Regions from separate parts of the Stenotrophomonas sp. YJH_SMC_73 genome, predicted to be linked through region 1. Evidence: predicted binding sites of a transcription regulator. Region 1 holds the regulator's gene; the other holds the start of a gene.
The links. The regulator FliA, encoded in region 1, starts transcription of late flagellar genes. The targets are predictions, from matches to a motif close to TAAAGTTTNNCNNNCNNNGGCCGATAA.
Positions count from the first base shown of each region.

Region 1 (4,979 bases):
CTGCTTGGTCGAGAAGCCGGGCAGGAACACCAGGTGCAGGCACTCCTCGCTGCTCAGGCGGGCGGCGGCTTCCGGATCGATCAGGCCCTTCTCGCGTGCCTTCGCGCGCAGCTTTTCCGGATCGATGCCGGCGCCATCGTCCTGCACCTCGATGCTGACGTAGTCACCTTCCTGCTGCGCCGACAACCGCACATGGCCCATCCGCGGCTTGCCCTGTGCTTCGCGCAGGTCGGGCATTTCCACGCCATGGTCGATGGCGTTGCGGACCAGGTGCACCAGCGGGTCGGCCAGCGCTTCGACCAGGTTGCGGTCGAGCTCGGTCTCGGCGCCGATCAGCTCCAGGTCCACTTCCTTCTTCAGCGAGCGGGCGACGTCGCGGGCGACCTTGGGGAAGCGCGAGAATACCTTGCCCACCGGCTGCATGCGGGTGCGCATCACCGCCGACTGCAGGCGCGCGGTGGCGATGTCCAGGGTGGACACGGCGCGGTCCAGCTCCTCGTCGCGCAGGCGCGCACGCAGGGTCTTGAGCCGGTTGCGCGACAGCACCAGTTCGCCGATCAGGTTGACGATCGCATCCAGGCGCTTGGTGTCCACGCGCACGGTGTGTTCGGCTTCGGCCAGCGGCTTGGCGGCCGGCTTGGCCACCGGTGCCGGTGCGGTGGCCGGGCGCGGGGCGGCGATCGGTGCCGGCGCCACCGCAGCCGCGGGCCTGGCGCCGGGTGCGGCGCCACCGTGCAGCTGGTCGAGCAGGGCTTCGAACTCATCTTCGCTGATCAGGCCGTCGTCGGCCTTCTTTGCCGGCGCCACCGCAGTCGGTGCGTTGCCACCGTGCAGCTGGTCGAGCAGCGCCTCGAACTCGTCGTCGGTGATCAGGTCGCCGGCACCGGCCGCCGGTGCGGCGGCAGCGGCGGCAGGCGCTGCTGCACCGCCATGCACGTCGAACTGGGCGATCAGGTCCGGCGGTGCATAGCCCGGCTCGGTGCCGGAAGACACGGCATCGAGCATCGACTGCAGGTAGTCCAGCGATTGCTGGGCGGCGTCGAAGTGATGGGCCTGCAGCACGGCCTGGCCGGCACGTGCAGCGCCCAGCGCCTCTTCAGCGGCGTGGCACAGCTCGACCATGGCGGTGACACCGAGGAAACCCGCGCCGCCCTTGAGCGTGTGGTAGCCCCGGAACACCGCGTTGAGCTGTTCGGTGTCCTGCGGTGCCTGCTCCAGCGACACCAGCTGTTCGCCGAGGCGATCCAGGATTTCCTGTGCCTCGATGATGAAATCGGCAGTGATGTCGTCGGATACCGCGCTCATGCTTACAGCCCCAGATCCGACAACAGGTCGTCGGCGTCGTTCTGCGAGACCGCGTGGCGGTCCAGTCCCTTCAGTGCCGGCCCGGCCAGTTCCGGGTCGGTGCGATGCTGTTCCGGCGGCAGGCCGAGCGCGCCGAAGCCTTCATGCACGCGGCGGACGATGCCGACCACGCGACGGATGATCTGCCCGGTCAGGTCCTGGTAGCTCTGGGTCAGGGCGATCTCGGTCAGGTTGTGGCGGATGCGCTCGAGCTGCACGTCCTGGCCTGGCTGCAGGCCTTCGGCGCGCAGCTGCTCGGTCAGGCTGCGGCATTCCTCGGCCAGGTCCAGGGTGCGGTGGGTAGCCTGTTCGGTCATCGCCACCACGTGGTCCAGACGTGCGCACGCATCGTCCAGTTCGCCGGCCTCGCTGGGCACGGTCGGCAGTTCGCCCAGGGCCTGCCCCAGCTCGCGGGCCAGCCGCGAGAGGCCGCTCATCATCGGCTGCGTGCGCAGCGCGACCAGTCCGTCGATGCGTTGCCGCCAGGCGGCTTCGTCACCGGACTCCAGGGCATCCAGGGCTTCCTGCAGGCGCAGGGCGAGGGCGTTCTTGTCGACCGTGGTATCCATCAGGCGCTGGCCGCCAGGCGTTCGAAGATCTTGCCCAGCTTCTCTTCCAGCGTCTGCGCGGTGAACGGCTTGATGATGTAGCCGTTCACGCCGTTCTGGGCCGCTTCGATGATCTGCTCGCGCTTGGCTTCGGCGGTGACCATCAGCACGGGCAGGGTCTTCAGCTTGGCGTCGGCTCGGATCGCCTTGAGCAGTTCGATGCCGGTCATCACCGGCATGTTCCAGTCGGTGACGACGAAATCGAAGGGCTGGCTCTGCAGCAGCGACAGCGCGGCATGCCCGTCCTCGGCTTCGGCGGTGTTGGTGAAGCCCAGATCGCCCAGCAGGTTCTTGACGATTCGACGCATGGTCGAGAAGTCGTCGACGATGAGGATGCGCATGTTCTTGTTCAAAGCAGAGTTCCTTTGTTGTTCATTCCGGGCGGCCGGGGGCAGTCGCCTCGGGGATGTTCATTCTTCCAGGCCGGCGTCGACGGCCTCGAAAATCTTCAGGCGGCCGCGCAGGCGCAGCACGGCCTGGCCATGGATCTGGCAGACCCGCGACTCGCTCACGCCGAGCACCGCGCCGATCTCCTTCAGGTTCAGCTCCTGCTCGTAGTACAGCGAGAGCACCAGCTGTTCGCGCTCGGGCAGGTGGCCGATGGCCTTGCCCAGCTCGCGACCGAACTCGCCGCGCTCCAGCACCTGTTGTGGAGTCGGGCCGCCCTGGGCGACGGTATCCAGTTCGCCCTGGTCTTCGATGCGCGACTCCAGGCTCAGCACCTGGCCACGTGCGGCGTCTTCCATCAGCCTCAGGTACTCGGGCAGCGGCATCTCCATCGCGGCGGCCACTTCGGTGGCGCTGGCGGCACGGCCCGTGCTCTGTTCCAGGCGGCGGATGGTGGCGGCGGCATCACGGGCACGGCGGTGCACCGAGCGCGGCACCCAGTCGCCACGGCGGATCTCGTCGATCATCGAGCCGCGGATGCGGATCGAGGCATAGGTCTCGAACGAGGCGCCCTGGTCGGCGTCGTAGCTGCGCGAGGCTTCGATCAGGCCCATCATGCCGGCCTGGATCAGATCATCGACTTCGACGCTGGCCGGCAGGCGCGCGGCCAGGTGGTGGGCGATGCGTCGCACCAGGTCCGAATGCTGGGCGATGACCTCGTTGGCCGCCGAGCGCTGGACTTCCCTGTACTGGTGGGCTGCGCCTTTCATGCGGCCACCCCACGCTGCTTGAGGATGCGTTCGAGGAAGAACTCGACGCCACCGCGCGGTTCGGTCGGTGCCTGCCAGCGCGCGGTGCGGCGTGCGATCTCGGTGATCGCCAGCGCCGACGGGCTGGATGGATAGGCCTTCACCACCGGCTGCTGGCGCTGCACCGACAGGCGCAGCCAGTCATCCTGCGGCACGCAGCCCAGGTAGTTCAGCGAGACATCGGCAAGGAACTTCTCGCAGACGCGGGTCAGCTTCTCGTACAGCACGCGGCCCTCGTTCGGGTCGCGCACCATGTTGGCCACCACCTGGATGCGGTCCACGCCGCGCTCGCGCGACAGCACCTTGATCAGTGCGTAGGCGTCGGTGATCGAGGCCGGTTCGTCACAGACCACCACCACGGTGTCCTGCGCGGCCTGGCAGAAGGTCAGCACGCCGTCGGTGATGCCGGCGGCGGTATCGACCACCATGATGTCCAGCTCGCGTTCCAGTTCGGAGAACACGTTGACCAGGCCGACATGCTCGGCCGGGGCAAGCTCGGCCATGTGCCGGCGGCCGGAAGCGGCCGGGACCACCAGCACGCCGTTCGGACCTTCGACGATGACGTCGTCCAGCGAGCAGCGGCCGGCCACCAGGTCGGCCAGCGTAAAGGTGGGGTTCAAGCCCAGGATCACGTCGATGTTGGCCAGGCCGAGGTCGGCGTCCAGCAGCAGCGTGCGCTTGCCCATGCCGGCCAGCGCCACCGCCAGGTTGGCGGACACATTCGTCTTGCCCACGCCGCCCTTGCCGCCGGTCACCGCGATGGTGCGCACAGGGCCGAGCGGCTCGCTGCGGGTGGCCGACAGCGGGAAGGTCTTGGTCAGCTTGGCGTACTCACGCGACGGCATGGTTCAACTCCGGGTTGCAGGGCATATCGGCCGCTCGGCGCAAATCTTCAAGGCGAAGTACAAGATTGGCTGCACTGGCCCGGTGCAGGTCCTCCGGGACGTCCTGGCCATCGGTCACCCAGGTGATCGGCAGGGCGTGGTCCACGGCCACCGACAGGGCGTTGCCGAAGCGGCCGGTCTCGTCCAGCTTGCTCAGCACCAGGCCCTGCAGGTTGGCCGCACCGAAGCGGCGCACCACCTCGTCCATGTCGCCGAAGCTGGTGTTGGCCGGCAGCACCAGCAGGGTGCGCACCTGGCGCGCGGCGCGCAGCCACTGCAGCTGGGCGGCCAGGGCACGGTCGCGCGGGCCCAGGCCGGCGGTATCGATCAGCACCAGCTTGTAGTCCTTCAAGCGTTCCAGCAGCTGGTCCAGGTCGGTGCCGCTGTTGGCCTCGTGCACGGCGATGCCGAGCTGGCGGCCGTAGCCATACAGCTGTTCACGGGCGCCGATGCGGGTGGTGTCGGTGGTGACCAGGGCGACGTCACGCGGGGCGTGCTTCTCGGCGAAGCGCGAGGCCAGCTTGGCGATGGTGGTGGTCTTGCCGGCGCCGGTCGGGCCGACCAGCGCGATCACGCCGCCTTCCTCCAGCGGGTCGACCGGGGCGATCGGCAGCTTGCGCGAGATCAGCCCCAGCATCAGGCCGCGGCCACGATGGGCTTCGGTTTCCAGCGGGATCTGCATGGCCACGTCGCGGGCCAGCCCGGCGTCGAAACCGTACTCGTCCATCAGGTCCAGCGCGGTGGCGCGCACCGGGCTGCCACGCAGGCGCTCGTCGGTGAAGCGGTTCATCTCGCGCTCGATCACTTGGCGCATGCCGGCCACTTCCTGGCGCAGCTGGCGGATCTCGGCGTCGTCCTGGGCAACCACGGTCAGCGTCGGTGCCGGGGCCAGCATGGGGGCCGGGCTGGCCTCGATAGCGGCTTCGACCGCTGCCGGTTCGCTGGCG
Region 1 is NZ_JCAFTJ010000016.1:26,430-31,408, reverse strand. Features, by position in the region: gene AC5P8R_RS20070 (chemotaxis protein CheA) at 1-1,305, opposite strand, end outside; gene AC5P8R_RS20065 (protein phosphatase CheZ) at 1,308-1,913, opposite strand; gene cheY (chemotaxis response regulator CheY) at 1,913-2,305, opposite strand; gene AC5P8R_RS20055 (RNA polymerase sigma factor FliA) at 2,363-3,109, opposite strand; gene AC5P8R_RS20050 (MinD/ParA family ATP-binding protein) at 3,106-3,993, opposite strand; gene flhF (flagellar biosynthesis GTPase FlhF) at 3,980-4,979, opposite strand, start outside.

Region 2 (4,979 bases), on a different contig from region 1:
AAAGCTTCGCCGACTACGTGCGCCTGCTGAAGACCAGCCCGCGCTACCAGCAGGCCCTGCAGGCCGGCACCGACGTGCAGGGCTTCGCCCGTGGCCTGCAGCGCGCCGGCTATGCCACCGACCCGCGCTATGCGGCCAAGATCGCCGCGATCGCCGGCGGCCCGACCATCGAGCGTGCCGTAGCGGCCGTGACCGACGCCGGCGCGCGCCTTGGCCAGACCTTCGCCAGCACCGCGACCGCGGCGCTGGGTATCACCCGTCGTTGAGGAACCCCATGTCCAGCGTACTTTCCACCGGTACCGGTGCCCTGCTCGCCTTCCAGCGTGCGTTGGCGACCACCAGCCACAACGTGGCCAACCTCAATACGCCCGGCTACAGCCGGCAGAAGGTCAACTTCGCTACCGCCGACCCGCAGAACTACGGCTATGGCACGGTCGGCAACGGCACCCGGATCACTGACATCCGCCGCACGGCCGACCAGCTGGCGATCTCGCGCCTGCTCGACAGCAGCGGTGAACTGGCGCGCCTGAAACAGCTTTCGGGCATGGCCGACCGGGTCAACGCGCTGTTCTCCGATGCGGCCACCAATGTGGCCGGCGTCTGGTCGAACTTCTTCGATTCGGTCAGTGGCCTGTCGTCCAACGCGGCCGGCACCGCCGACCGCCAGAACATGCTCGACGGCGGCAAGGCGTTGGCCAACCGCTTCGTGCAGCTCAACACGCACTTGAACAACCTCAACAGCGAGGTCAACAACGGCCTGCTGGCCGGTGCCACCGAGGTCAACCGCCTGGCGCAGGAAATCGCGCAGATCAACGGCGCCATCGGCACCAACATCGCCTCTGCCGCACCCGATCTGCTCGACCGCCGCGACCAGCTGATCACCCAGCTGATCGGCTACACCGGTGGCACGGCGGTGATCCAGGACGGCGGCATCATGAATGTCTACACCGCCGGCGGCAACGCGCTGGTGGTGGGTACCACGGCGACCAAGGTCACCACCGTGGCCGACCCGTACCAGCCCGAGCGCCTGCAGTTGGCGCTGGAGACCCAGGGCAACACCATCCGCCTCGACCCGAAGGCGGTCGGCGGCCAGATCGGTGGCCTGCTGGAATTCCGCGACACCGTGCTGACCCCTGCCCAGGCTGAACTGGGCAAGCTGGCGGTGGGCCTGGCCGAGAGCTTCAACCAAGCGCACCACCAGGGCGTGGACCTGTATGGCCAGCTGGGCGGGGACTTCTTCACCATCGGCAACCCGCGCGTCACCGGCAACAACAGCAATACCGGCACCGCCAGCCTCAGCGCAACCTACGGCGACCTGGGCAAGCTGGACGCGCAGAACGTGGTGCTGCAGTTCGATGGCACCAACTGGAAGGCCAGCCGCGCCGACACCGGCGCCAGCATCCCGCTGACCGGCACCGGCACCGCCGCCGATCCGCTGGTGATCAACGGCGTCAAGCTGGTCGTCGGCGGTACGCCGGCTGCAAATGACCGCTTCCTGCTGCAGCCGACCGCGGGCGTGGCCGGCAGCATGGAAGTGGCAATCACCGATCCGTCGCGCATCGCCGCCGCTGCAGCGGTGAAGGGCGCGGCCGCCACCGCCAACACCGGTACCGGCAAGCTGAGCGGTGTCACCGTCACCGATTCGACCAACGCCAACCTGCGCAATCCGTCGGCGATCGTGTTCACCTCGGCCACCACCTACACCATCGACGGTGGGCCGCCGCAGACCTACACGCCCGGCCAGACCATCAGCGCCAACGGCTGGAGCTTCGTGCTGGACGGTGCACCGAAGGTGGGCGATACCTTCAACATCACCCCGACCCCGGCCGGTTCGTCGGACAACAGCAACGCGTCGAAGCTGGCCAAGGTGGAAAGCGCGAAGGCGTTCAACGCCGGAACGGTGACACTGAACGGTGCACTGGGTGGCCTGACCACCCAGGTCGGCGCCGCCGCCCGCTCGGCCGAGTACTCGCTCGACGCGCAGCTGGTGATCAATGACAAGGCGCAGGAAGCCCGCGACGAAGTCTCCGGCGTGAACCTGGACGAGGAAGCGGCGGACATGCTGCGCCTGCAGCAGGCCTACCAGGCCGCCTCGCAGCTGATCTCGACCGCCGACAGCATGTTCCAGACCATCCTGGGAGCCGTCCGCCGATGAGCAGCCGCATCTCCACCAGCATGATGTTCAACCAGTCGGTGTCGCTGATGATGGCCAAGCAGGCCAAGCTCAGCCACCTGGAGCAGCAGATTGCCACCGGCAGCAAGATCGTCAGCGCCAAGGACGATCCGGTTGCCGCCGGCACTGCGGTCGGCCTTGACCGCAGCCTGGCTGCACTGGACCGCATGAAGCTCAATGCCGGCAACGTGCAGAACCGCCTGGGCGTGCAGGAAAACACCCTGGCACAGGTCAACGACCTGATGGCACGCGTCAACGATCTGACCATCCAGGCCAGCAACCCGGCGCTGAGCGCGGCGGACAAGAAGACGCTGATCACCGAGGTCAACCAGATCCGCGACGGCCTGCTGTCGCTGGCCAATGCCGATGATGGCACCGGCCGCTACGTGTTCGGTGGCACCAACGACGGCGACCCGCCGTTTGCCAAGATCAACGGCAAAGTGGTCTACCGTGGCGACCAGACCCAGCGCCAGGTTGAAGTCGGTCCGGATACCTACGTGAAGGACGCGCTGCCCGGCAGCGAGATCTTCATGCGCATTCCCACCGGCGATGGCTTCGTCGACGGCAGCGCCGCGGCCGGCAACACCGGCAACGGCGTGCTGACCAACATCACCCGCGACGGCAGCGACAGCTGGAACGGCCAGGGCTTCAGCGTGCGCTTCACCACTGGCAACCAGTACGAGGTGGTGGATGGTGCGGGCAACGTGACCGGAACCGGCACCTACAAGGCCGGCGACGATCTGGAAGTGAACGGTGTGCGCCTGCGCATCACCGGCGCACCGGCGGCGGGTGACAGCTTCAGCGTACAGGCCGCCAGCAGCCGCGACATCTTCTCCACCATGGACAACCTGGTGGCGGCGCTGGGTGCCGACACCGGTACCACCGCGCAGATGACTGCGCAGCAGAACCAGCTGCAGAGCGCACTGCGCGACGTGGCGCGCGCTTCCGAGCGGATGATCGATTCGCGTGCCGCAGGCGGTGCGCAGTTGAAGGCGCTGGACAATGCCGCCGACATGCGCGAGGCCAATGGCGTGACCCTGAAGACCACGCTGTCGCAGATGCGCGACCTGGATTACGCCGATGCGCTGAGCCAGTACCAGCTGCAGAGCACCGCGCTGCAGGCGGCGCAGACGATCTTCTCGCAGATGCAGTCGATGTCGCTGTTCAACAAGCTGCGCTGACGCGCCGCCCGAGTCAGTCCCGAAAGGCCGCGATGCCCTGCATCGCGGCCTTTTTCGTTTGCGCGCCTGCCCGCCGCTGCGCGGCCACCTGGCCGTCGCCGACCGATTTTCCGTGATTCTCCATCAAGCCCGGCCCGACCCCGCCGATACCTTCATCAGCGCTGGTCAGGCCCTGCCCGACCGCCCCTCCCGGGGCCGCTTCCACCCTGGCAACAGGGCTGAAAACCCCGGGAAAACAGCTTCAGGCAACGAATTCTGGCTTCAACGGAATTCACGGCTAAAGGTTGTTGACAAAGCGCCGTTATTCATTTGGCAACGGCGAAGCACACAGCCACACAAAAAAACAGGCGGCGCTTCGTTTCATTCACCAACGGGTTCCATATAAGAGGAGACGACCCCATGGCACAGGTAATCAACACCAATACGATGTCGCTCAACGCTCAGCGCAACCTGAGCACCAGCGGCAGCTCGCTCGCCACCACCATCCAGCGCCTCTCGTCCGGCCTGCGCATCAACAGCGCGAAGGACGACGCGGCCGGCCTGGCCATCAGCGAGCGCTTCACCACCCAGATCCGCGGTCTGGACGTGGCCATCCGCAATGCCAACGACGGCATCTCGCTGGCCCAGGTCGCCGAGGGTTCGCTGAACGAAGTCGGCAACAACCTGCAGCGCATCCGCGAACTGGGTGTGCAGGCCTCCAATGCCACCAACTCGGCCAGCGACCGCAAGGCCCTGCAGGCTGAAGTGACCCAGCTGGTCAGCGAGATCGACCGCGTCGCCAAGCAGGCCGACTTCAACGGCACCAAGCTGCTGGACGGCAGCTTCACCAGCCAGCTGTTCCAGGTGGGTGCCAACGCCGGACAGGCCATCGCCATCAACAGCGTGGTCAACGCCAAGGCCGATTCGCTGGGCGCGGCCACCTTCGCCAACGGTTATACCGGCACCGCACTGGCGGTGGACAAGGCGACGGCCGACACCACCTACTCCGGCCTGCAGGTCTCGGTCACCCCGCCGGGCGGCTCCGCCACCACGGTCACCATCAGCGACTTCACGGTGAAGGCCGGCGAATCGATCACCTCGGCCACCGCCGCGGCGATCAACAACAAGCTGGGCGAAACCGGCGTGGTTGCCTCGGTCAATGCCGGCGTCGTCAGCCTGGCCTCGGTCAAGGATGGCCAGACCTTCGCGCTGGGTGTCAGCGCGGCGACTCCGCCGGCCGGCGCCACCGCCGCGACCCTCGCCGGCCTGGGCCTGACCGAGACCAGCACCAACGGCGGCACCCTGACCGGTGCAGCGGCCAGCTTCGTCAAGGACCTGAACGTCACCACCGCCGAAGGCGCACAGAAGGCGATGTCGATCGTCGACAAGGCCCTGGAATCGGTCAACAGCGTCCGCGCCGACCTCGGCGCGATCCAGAACCGCTTCACCTCGGTGGTCGCCAACCTGCAGACCTCCTCGGAGAACCTGTCCGCGTCGCGCAGCCGCATCCGCGATACCGACTTCGCCAAGGAAACCGCCGAACTGACCCGCACCCAGATCCTGCAGCAGGCCGGTACGGCCATGCTGGCCCAGGCCAACCAGGTACCGCAGAACGTGCTCAGCCTGTTGCAGCGCTGACATGAGCC
Region 2 is NZ_JCAFTJ010000018.1:419-5,397, reverse strand. Features, by position in the region: gene flgJ (flagellar assembly peptidoglycan hydrolase FlgJ) at 1-266, shown strand, start outside; gene flgK (flagellar hook-associated protein FlgK) at 275-2,155, shown strand; gene flgL (flagellar hook-associated protein FlgL) at 2,152-3,354, shown strand; gene AC5P8R_RS20300 (flagellin) at 3,754-4,971, shown strand.
Region 2: a site for FliA is predicted at 3,633-3,659, ahead of AC5P8R_RS20300 (flagellin). Genes of this name have one in related genera too.